3 regions of the Caballeronia sp. ATUFL_F1_KS4A genome follow, and region 3 is predicted to be linked to each of the others. Evidence: predicted binding sites of a transcription regulator. Region 3 holds the regulator's gene; each other region holds the start of a gene.
What was found. Region 3 encodes HrcA, which represses chaperone genes, less so after heat shock. Its sites were predicted from a motif close to TTAGCACTCNNNNNNNNNGAGTGCTAA; they were not measured.
Positions count from the first base shown of each region.

Region 1 (3,275 bases), 170 kb from region 3:
GCAGCCGTGTCGAACACGCGCGCTGCGAAGTACGTCGCGGCGCTCGGCGGCGCATCCAATCTGACGCTCGTCGATGCCTGCACGACGCGTCTGCGTCTGTCGGTCGTCGATTCGGAGAAGGTGTCGGAGCCGCAGTTGAAGAGCATCGGCGCGCGCGGCGTGTTGAAGCGCGGCGCGACCAACGTCCAGGTGATCATCGGGCCGGAAGCCGATCTGATCGCCGATGAAATCCGCAGCGAACTCGAGCGTTCGTCGACGCGCGGCGCAACGCCCGCATCGTCGACGCCGGCGCAACCGGTCGCGGCAGCGGTGAGCGGCGACCAGACGCCCGGCCCGCTCGATCCGGACCCGTTCCGCTGGCTCGCGGTGTTCGGCGGCGCGACCAACGTGGTATCGCTCGACGCGGTTGCGCAGACGCGCCTGCGCGTGGTCGTGCGCGATCCGTCGTCGGTGGATCGTCAGCGTTTGTCGTCGCTGGATGTGGCGTGGGTGTCGGCGGATACGTTCCACATCGTCGTGGGCGCGGCGGCGCAGCGCTATGCGGCGCAACTGTCCACGCGCTTGTCCGGCAATGGCGGCGGCGCTGCACCGATGCCTGCCTGAAGCGGTAATCGAAGCTCGATAACAAACGGCGCCCGTGGGCGCCGTTTGTTTTTTCAGCGAAGTGCCAAAGAAAAAGCCCGCCGTCTCGTCGACGGCGGGCTCTGCAATTTCTGCAATGGCACAGTCAATTGTTACGCGTAGTCATGCAACGCCGAGCGCATCTTCTTCATCGCGCTCGCCTCGATCTGGCGAATGCGCTCCGCCGAGACGCCGAACTCGTCGGCCAGTTCATGCAGCGTCTTGCCGCCCGAGCCGTCGTCCTGCACGTCGAGCCAGCGCGCCTTGATGATGCGGCGGCTGCGTTCGTCGAGCGATTCGAGTGCATCGGCGAGGCCGTCGCTTTGCAGCCTGTCGTGCTGCCGCGCGGCGATGACGTTAGTCGGCTCGTTGTGCGAGTCGGCCAGATAGGCGATGGGCGCGTACGCTTCCTCGCCATCCTCGACCTGGCCTTCGAGCGCGATATCGCCGCCCGACAAGCGCGTTTCCATCTCCGCGACTTCCTCGCGCTTTACGTTCAGCTCGCTCGCGAGACCTTCGATCTCGTCCGGCGTGAACGCCGAATGGCTGGTCTTGTGACTGCGCAGATTGAAGAACAGCTTGCGCTGCGCCTTGGTCGTCGCGACCTTCACCATGCGCCAGTTGCGCAGGATGTACTCGTGAATCTCGGCCTTGATCCAGTGCATCGCATACGACACCAGGCGCACGTTTTGCTCTGGGTCGAAGCGCTTCACCGCTTTCATCAGACCGATGTTGCCTTCCTGGATCAGGTCGGCGTGCGGCAAGCCGTAACCGAGATAGTTACGGGCGATCGACACGACGAGGCGCAGGTGCGAAAGCACCAGCTGGCGCGCGGCGTTCAGGTTGCCCTGCTCGCGGAATTCGGTGGCGTACTGTCGTTCCTCCGCCTGCGAAAGCATCGGAATACGGTTCACTGCTTGTATGTATGAATCGATGTTGCCGATCTGGCCGGTCAGCATCGACGACTGTGCGTACGTCAGCGCGCCTGCCGAAGATGCCTTGGCAGGTGCCGAGCTCACAACATTCGGAAGGGTCATCGCATTGGTCACGCTCATAAGCTCCTTATCAACAATTCACGTGCCGCTTAACGACCGCGGCAAGTCAGACACGATATTAGCACTCCAGTCCATCGAGTGCTAAGTGTTAGAGCAGAGGGGAATGTGGGAGTTCCCACAAAAACTATCGAATTTGCGGGTCCAATAGGACGGACTGTTGCGCGAGCAGCGGAAGAAACTACCGGAGGCTGAAACGTTTTCGCATGATTTACCTTACTTGCCCACTGTCGCGATCAGAAATTCTACAAACGGGGGCGCGCTGATGCGATTTCTGCAAATGTTTTAAAACGTCACTAGAATCGCCAAGCGACAGCAATTTACGAAACACACCCGCTATCCGAGCAAATTGGGGTGCAAATGCATAAAAACAAGAGTTCGTGGCCCCGCCCGCTAGCGCGCGTGGCGGTTTGTACTGCATTGGGTCTCGCGTCGGCGGCGGCTCATGCCGACCGATTCGGTGTCCAGATCGCCGGCGGCGTCGCCGACCACGACATCAAGAAGGCCGATCTCGGCCTGTCCTGGGATCCGGGCCTCACCTGGTGGGAGATCGGCGGTTTTCACTTCACGCTCATCGGCGAAGGTCACGTGTCCTACTGGCACACGACCGAGGACAACGCCGTGCATCCGAACATATGGGAATTCGGCATTACGCCAGTGCTGCGCTTCGTGAAGAGCTCGGGCTACTTCCGGCCGTTCATCGAGGCGGGCGTCGGCGTGCGGCTGCTCTCGCACACGCGCATCACCGAGGATTTCAGCGTCGGGTCGGCGTTCCAGTTCGCGGACATGGTGGGCGTCGGCATGATCTTCGGGTCGAAGCAGAGCTATCAAGCGGGATTTCGCTTTCAGCATCTGTCGAACGGCGGTATCAAAGAGCCGAATCCTGGTATAAATTTCAGCCAGCTATATCTGCAATACAACTTCTGACGAGGCGCCGGCGCATCGGTTCCTCGACACAAGGGGAATCGACAGATGCCGGCAAAAACCATTGAGGCCATCCGCGGCCTCGAGCGCGATCGCTTCCGTGCCATGGTCGAGGGCGACGGCCCGGCGCTGGACGCGCTGCTGGCCGAGAACGTCAGCTACGTCCACACGAACGGCAAGCGGGAGACGAAGCGCCAGTTCATCGACGCGATCACCGCGGGCCGCCGCCGCTATCGGCAGATCGAAATTCAGTCGCAGGATGTGCTGCCCGCCGGCCGCGATACGTGCCTCGTGTCGGGCCGTGCGCTGATCGAGATGGAATCGAAGAACGGCGCGCTGCTGTTTCCGATCGCCTACACCGCCGTCCATGTGCAGACCGAAGGCCAATGGCAGCTGCTGGCCCTGCAGGCGACGCGCGTGGCGCTCGAATAGCCACGCGCGCCGCCCATCACGCTTCCACGGCTTCGTCTTGCCGCAGGTTGTCCACGACGCGCCCGGAGCGGTTGACCGCGCTCACGACGGCATCGGCGACCGCGAGCGCCGGATTCTCATGCACCGCGACGCCGAAGCGCGTCGGCCCGTCTCCGACACGACAGCCGACGAACGCCGCCGTGTCGCCGTTCGCCGTCACGGACGTCTCGAACCAGTTCACGCTCGCGTCCACGCCGAGCGCGGCGG
Region 1 is NZ_JALQEB010000001.1:350,370-353,644, forward strand. Features, by position in the region: gene nagE (N-acetylglucosamine-specific PTS transporter subunit IIBC) at 1-603, shown strand, start outside; gene rpoH (RNA polymerase sigma factor RpoH) at 735-1,670, opposite strand; gene NCS03_RS01665 (acyloxyacyl hydrolase) at 2,034-2,600, shown strand; gene NCS03_RS01670 (nuclear transport factor 2 family protein) at 2,646-3,029, shown strand; gene leuA (2-isopropylmalate synthase) at 3,046-3,275, opposite strand, start outside.
Region 1: a site for HrcA is predicted at 1,735-1,761, ahead of rpoH (RNA polymerase sigma factor RpoH). Genes of this name have one in related genera too.

Region 2 (3,275 bases), on a different contig from region 3:
GCCCACTTCGATGCGCTTCGCCTGGCCCAGTTCAGCCAGCGTTGCCTTCTCGAGCGTCAGGCCGGTTTCTTCCGCGACGACTTGACCGCCGGTCAGGATCGCGATGTCTTCCAGCATGGCCTTGCGGCGGTCGCCGAAGCCCGGAGCCTTGACAGCAACCGTCTTCAGGATGCCGCGGATGTTGTTGACGACCAGCGTAGCCAGCGCTTCGCCTTCGACGTCTTCAGCGATGATCAGCAGCGGACGGCCAGCCTTCGCGACTTGTTCCAGAACCGGCAGCAGATCGCGGATGTTCGAAACCTTCTTGTCGTGCAGCAGCACGAACGGGTTTTCGAGGACGGCGACTTGCTTGTCCGGGTTGTTGATGAAGTAGGGCGACAGGTAGCCGCGGTCGAATTGCATACCTTCGACGACGTCCAGCTCGTCTTGCAGCGACTTGCCGTCTTCGACGGTGATGACGCCTTCCTTGCCGACCTTGTCCATCGCTTCAGCGATGCGCTCGCCGATCGACGTGTCGCTGTTCGCCGAGATCGAGCCGACTTGCGCGATTTCCTTGTTCGTCGTGCAGGGCTTGCTGATCTTGCGCAGTTCTTCGATTGCTGCAGCCACGGCCTTGTCGATGCCGCGCTTCAGGTCCATCGGGTTCATGCCCGATGCGACGTACTTCATGCCTTCGCGAACGATGGATTGCGCGAGCACGGTAGCGGTCGTGGTGCCGTCACCTGCGTTGTCGCTGGTCTTGGAAGCAACTTCCTTGACCATTTGCGCGCCCATGTTCTGGAGCTTGTCCTTCAGTTCGATTTCCTTCGCGACCGACACACCGTCCTTCGTGACCGTCGGACCGCCGAAAGAGCGCTCGAGCACGACGTTGCGGCCCTTCGGACCCAGCGTGACCTTGACCGCGTTGGCCAGAATGTTCACGCCTTCGACCATCTTGGCGCGTGCGGAATCGCCAAAAGTGACTTCTTTAGCTGCCATATCCAAACTCCTTGATTCGATTCGGTTTGCTGGCTTCGCTGCGGCGCTCGGAGGAGCGGCTCAGGCAGACGAAGCCGAACGTGCAGGAAGGATGCTTACTTGACCAGAACGGCCATGATGTCTTCTTCGCGCATGACGAGCAGTTCTTGCCCGTCGACCTTGACGGTCTGGCCAGCGTACTTGCCGAACAGAACACGGTCGCCGACCTTCACGTCGAGGGCGATTTGCGCGCCCTTGTCATCGCGCTTGCCCGGGCCGATGGCCAGGACTTCGCCTTGATCCGGCTTCTCAGCGGCTGCTTCAGGGATCACGATGCCCGATGCGGTCTTGGTTTCCTGGTCCAGACGTTTGACGATGACGCGATCGTGCAAAGGACGAAGGTTCATACACACTCCTCTCTTGATTGAGACTGAAAACGCGGGAAAACCCGTCCTTTGAGAAGGATCTCGCCGGACGGCAATCTTGTTAGCACTCTCGTGCAGTGAGTGCCAATTATATGGAGCGACTTTGACTATTTCAAGGACGCAAAGGCCGGGAAAACGCTTAAGCAGCCTGCCTCTTGAAAAACGGCACTTCGTCCATAAGCGGAAAATCGGATCAATGGAAACCAAAAACCGATTGACAGAATTAATGCCGATTCGACAAAAGTGATTTCGTCGGATTAGGGTTTTTCCTAGGTCCTCCGGAGCCTAGACTGCATCTCAACGCCGAAGCAACGGAAAGACACACACTCCGCCGCGACGTTCCTTATAACAGCATCCGGAGGTCATCATGTTCAAGTTCAAATCAATCGTTCCCGCCATCGCCATTGCAGCCGTACTCGCCGCGCCGGCTTTCGCGCAAGCGCGCGAAGACGGCCCTGCCACCCGTGCGCAAGTGCGCGCCGAACTCGTTCAACTCGAACGCGCCGGCTACAAGCCGATGGCCGATCAAGCCACGTATCCCGCCGAGATTCAGGCTGCCGAAGCGCGCGTGGCCGCGCAACAAAGCGCATCGAACGCGTCGTTTGGCGGCGTGAGCGATGGCGCGTCGGCATCGGGGAAACCGGCGCGCGTCGGCTTTTTGAGCCGTATCGTCCGTCCCGCTGCCGATGCCAATCCGGTCGACTTCAATCGCCCGTAAGCGAAACGCAAAGCGGCGCGCGACGCCGCATCCGACGAAGCCCGGCCTCGCGTGCCGGGCTTTTCGCTTGCTGAAGGAACTAAGACCTATGCTTTTTCGTCGGTGATACCGCTGGCACTACAATCTTCACCTGCCTCCCTTCGTTCCTCTCGCTCTCCGTCTTAAGCCGCTCATGTCATCTCTCGCATCGTCGCGTCTCGTGTTCGTGTCGCTCGCGCTGACCGCCCTTGTCGGGTGCGGCGGCCGCGCCGCCACCACGCCGAGCTATCAGCAGGAGCTGTTCAGCACCGGTGTGAGCCCGTTCGCGCACAATTTCGACGCCACCGTCAACGAAACCTGCGAGGCCGCGCGCCGCGCGCTGCTGTCGCAAGGGTTTCTCACGACGATGGGCCAGCCCGACACCGTCGACGCGACCAAGAATTTCCAGCCGAGCGCCGAAACGCACGTCGTCGTCTCGTTCCACGTCGTTTGCACGCCCGGCGAAAACGCGACGAACCAAAGCATCGCGTACGTGAACGCCGTGCAGGACGGCTATGCGCTCAAGAAGAGCGACACGTCCGCGAGCGTGGGCTTGAGCGTGCTCGGCTCGCTGTCGCTGCCGATCCGCTCGAACAGCGACGCGATGGTCAAGATTTCCAGCGAGACCGTGCCCGCCGGCAAGTTCTATGACCGCTTCTTCGGTCTGATGGGCCACTATCTGAACACGGTGCCGCGCAGCGCGCCCGTCGCCGGCGACGAAGTGAAAAGCAAGCCGCTCGCGCCGTCGATCATCGTGAGCTCGCCCGAGCTGACGCCGACACCGATCGTCGTGCAGGCGCCCGCCGCCGCGACCGCGATCCAGAGGCCGAATGCCGATGCGGCTGCGGCTGCGGCTGGCGCATCGGACGTCCCGGCGGCGTCGGCGGCCGCAGTGCCCGCGGCCACCGTGACGCACTGAACCGTCAGTTCGGCACGTTGACGATGCCGCCCGCCACCGAGATCGCGTTCGCGCCGGGATCGGTCGCGATGGGCGGCAGATTCGACGTCGTGAGGGCGGGCGCCGAACCCGCCTTGCCGCCGCGCGCGACCGTCCGCACCACCTGCGACGGCGGCAGCGGCGCGTTGTTCTTCAGGTGGTTCCACATCAGGTTGAGCGCCTGAATGTCGTAGTAGTGGACCGGAATGAAGCGCGTGTC
Region 2 is NZ_JALQEB010000011.1:275,690-278,964, forward strand. Features, by position in the region: gene groL (chaperonin GroEL) at 1-978, opposite strand, end outside; gene NCS03_RS11180 (co-chaperone GroES) at 1,074-1,364, opposite strand; gene NCS03_RS11185 (DUF4148 domain-containing protein) at 1,750-2,100, shown strand; gene NCS03_RS11190 (DUF2242 domain-containing protein) at 2,273-3,037, shown strand; gene NCS03_RS11195 (D-(-)-3-hydroxybutyrate oligomer hydrolase) at 3,042-3,275, opposite strand, start outside.
Region 2: a site for HrcA is predicted at 1,444-1,470, ahead of NCS03_RS11180 (co-chaperone GroES). Genes of this name have one in related genera too.

Region 3 (3,275 bases):
GTCTGCACGGGCCATCCCTGAAGATGTTGCGCGGCGATCTCGCCCAGTGCCTTGATCCACGCGGGCGCTGAGTTCAGGCAGGCAATCCGGTGAAAATGCTTGCCGCCCGCCTTCAGAAATTCGTCGCGCACCTCGATGCCGATTTCCTCGATCGTCTCGAGACAATCCGCCGTGAAGCCGGGACAGAACACGTCCACACGAGAAACGCCGCCCGCGCCGAGCTCCGCGACCGTCGGCGCGGTGTACGGCTGAAGCCACTCCGCCCGCCCAAAGCGCGACTGGAACGTCACGCGGCATTCAACCGGCGTAAGCCCGAGCGCGGCCATGAGCAACGAACCGGTCAGCTGGCACTGGTCGTGATACGGATCGCCGAGATCCATCGTGCGCTTCGGCACGCCGTGGAAGCTCAGCACAAGCTTGTCGCCCGCGGCGAAATCCGGCTGGCCGTGATGCCGCCAATAGTCGCGCACCTGCTCCGCGAGCGCCGCGATATACGCCGGATGATCGGCGTAATGGCGGATCGTGCGGATTTCCGGCTGATTGCGCACGCGCTTGAGCGCGGCGAACGCGTCGTCGAATGCGGTGGCCGTCGTGGACGACGAGTATTGCGGATACATCGGCAACAGGAGAATGCGGTCGGCGCCTTCGAGCTTCAGCTGATTGAGCATCGCGCCGATGCCCGGCGTGCCGTAGCGCATCGCATAGTCGACGATGACGTGATAGTCGTTCGCCGCGAAGAGCCGCCGCAAGCCGTCGACCTGCTTTTCCGTATGCACGCGCAGCGGCGAGCCTTCGGGCATCCACACTTGCGCGTACTTCTTCGCCGATGCGCGCCCGCGAAACGGCAGGATCAGGCCGCGCAGAATGAATTGCCACACGAATGACGGAATTTCGACGACGCGCGGATCGGACAGGAATTGCGCCAGATACTTGCGCACCGCCCGCGGCGTGGGCGCGTCCGGCGTGCCGAGATTGATCAGCAGCACCGCGACGCGATGCGAAGCGCTGGGCTGCGAGGGCAACTCGAGGTCGAAACGCATAAGGGAAGCGAGCCTGAAGATGGTCGTCGGAAAAGTTGAGGACCATTATAGCGGCGCGTTTCCGGACGCATCATTGGCCGAACGGCCTAGCGGCGCGCTCTTTCGCGGCGCGCCAAGATGGCGTCACTGATGACTGAGCGACATCGACAGCAAACGCGCGGTGATATCGACGATCGGAATCACGCGGTTGTACGCCATGCGCGTCGGGCCGATCACGCCGAGCGTGCCGACGATTTTCCCGTTGACCTCGTATGGCGCCGTCACGACGCTCATTTCCTCGATCGGCACGAGATTGCTTTCTCCGCCGATGAAAATCTGCACGCCTTGCGCGTGACTCGATACATCCAGCAATTGCAGGAGGCTCGTCTTTTGGTCGAACAAATCGAAAAGCTTGCGCAGCCGCGCCATGTCGGACGAAAGGTCCGCCACTTCGAGCAGGTTGCGCTCGCCGGAAATCAGCACGGTGTCAGTGGGGTCCGTCTCGGCGGTGCTCGCGACCACGGCCGCCTGCATGAGCGCGGTCATGTCGCCGCGCAACTGATCGATTTCCTCGCGCAAACGGCGGCGTACTTCGTCGAAGGACAGGCCCGCGAAATGCGCGTTGATGTAATTGGAGGCTTCTACGAGTTGCGAAGGCGAATAGTCGCGTTGCGTGGCCATCATGCGGTTCTGCACGTCGCCTTCGGGCGTCACGATGATGAGCAGAATGCGCTTGTCCGACAGCCGCATGAACTCGATCTGCTTGAACATGTGGCTCCGGCGCGGCGTGAGCACGACGCCCGCGAACGAAGACAGATTGGACAGCACGCTCGCCGCCGCCGCGACGATCTTCTGCGGCTCCTCGCCTTGCAGGCGAGTCTTGACCGCGGTGGTCATGGCCTCGTCTTGCGGTGCTTCTACAGTCAGCATCGTGTCGACGAAGAGCCGGTAGCCGCGCGGCGTGGGAATGCGTCCCGCCGACGTATGCGGGCTCGCGACCAGCCCGAGGTCTTCGAGATCCGACATGACGTTGCGGATGGTCGCGGGGCTCAGTTCGAGGCCGGAATGACGTGATAACGTGCGCGAACCGACCGGCTGACCTTCGGCGATGTAGCGCTCGATCAACGTTTTGAGGAGGGTTTGTGCACGTGGGTCTAGCATGGGGAAATTTTAGCTCAACGTGTCGGATAGCGGCGAGCCGCGCCGGGTGGTCGGCATTCAACGTCCGCTCCATTCTAGCGACAAACGGCGAGCCTGCCCGCGTCATGCCGCACGGTCTCGTCGCGGCGCGCCCGGCGGCCATCGCCCACGGTTCTTTTCGCTCTCTGACTATGGTGTAATGCCGGCATGGAAATTGGCCAATTCAAGACCGTCGCCCTCGTGGGGCGCACCAACACGCCGGGCATCGAGGCGCCGCTGAGATCGCTCGCCGATCTCCTCAGGAGCCAGGGCTTCGAGGTCGTCTTCGAGGCGGGCACCGCGAAAGACGTCGGCGTGACGGAGTTCCCGGCGCTCTCCATCGCGGAGATGGGCGCGCGCGCGGACGTTGCAATCGTGCTCGGCGGCGACGGCACGATGCTCGGCATCGGACGGCAGCTCGCGCCGTATAAAACACCGCTCATCGGCGTGAATCATGGCCGGCTCGGCTTCATCACCGACATTCCGCTCAAGGCGATGCAGGAAATCGTCCCGCAAATGCTCGCCGGCCAGTTCGAGCGCGAGGAGCGCAGCCTGCTCGAAGCGCGCATCGTGCGCAACGACAAGCCGATCTACCACGCGCTCGCGTTCAACGACGTCGTGGTGAATCGCAGCGGCTTCTCCGGCATGGCGGAGCTGCGCGTGTCGGTGGACGGCCACTTCATGTACAACCAGCGTTCCGACGGACTGATCGTCGCGACGCCGACCGGCTCGACCGCCTACGCGCTGTCGTCGGCGGGGCCGATCCTGCATCCGCAATTGCAGGGCTTCGTGCTCGTGCCGATCGCGCCGCATTCGCTGTCGAACCGGCCGATCGTGCTGCCCGACGATTCGAAAGTGACCATTCAGATCATCGGCGGTCGCGACGTCAACGTGAACTTCGACATGCAGTCGTTCACCGCCGTCGAACTGAACGACGCGATTGAAGTGCGGCGCTCGAAGCATACGGTGCCGGTGCTGCATCCGGTCGGCTACAGCACGTACGCCACGCTGCGCAAGAAGCTGCACTGGAACGAGCATCCGTCGCAGGATTCGTCCGCTCTCTGATCTGCCAGAACT
Region 3 is NZ_JALQEB010000001.1:519,835-523,109, reverse strand. Features, by position in the region: gene hemH (ferrochelatase) at 1-1,040, opposite strand, end outside; gene hrcA (heat-inducible transcriptional repressor HrcA) at 1,164-2,180, opposite strand; gene NCS03_RS02425 (NAD kinase) at 2,367-3,263, shown strand.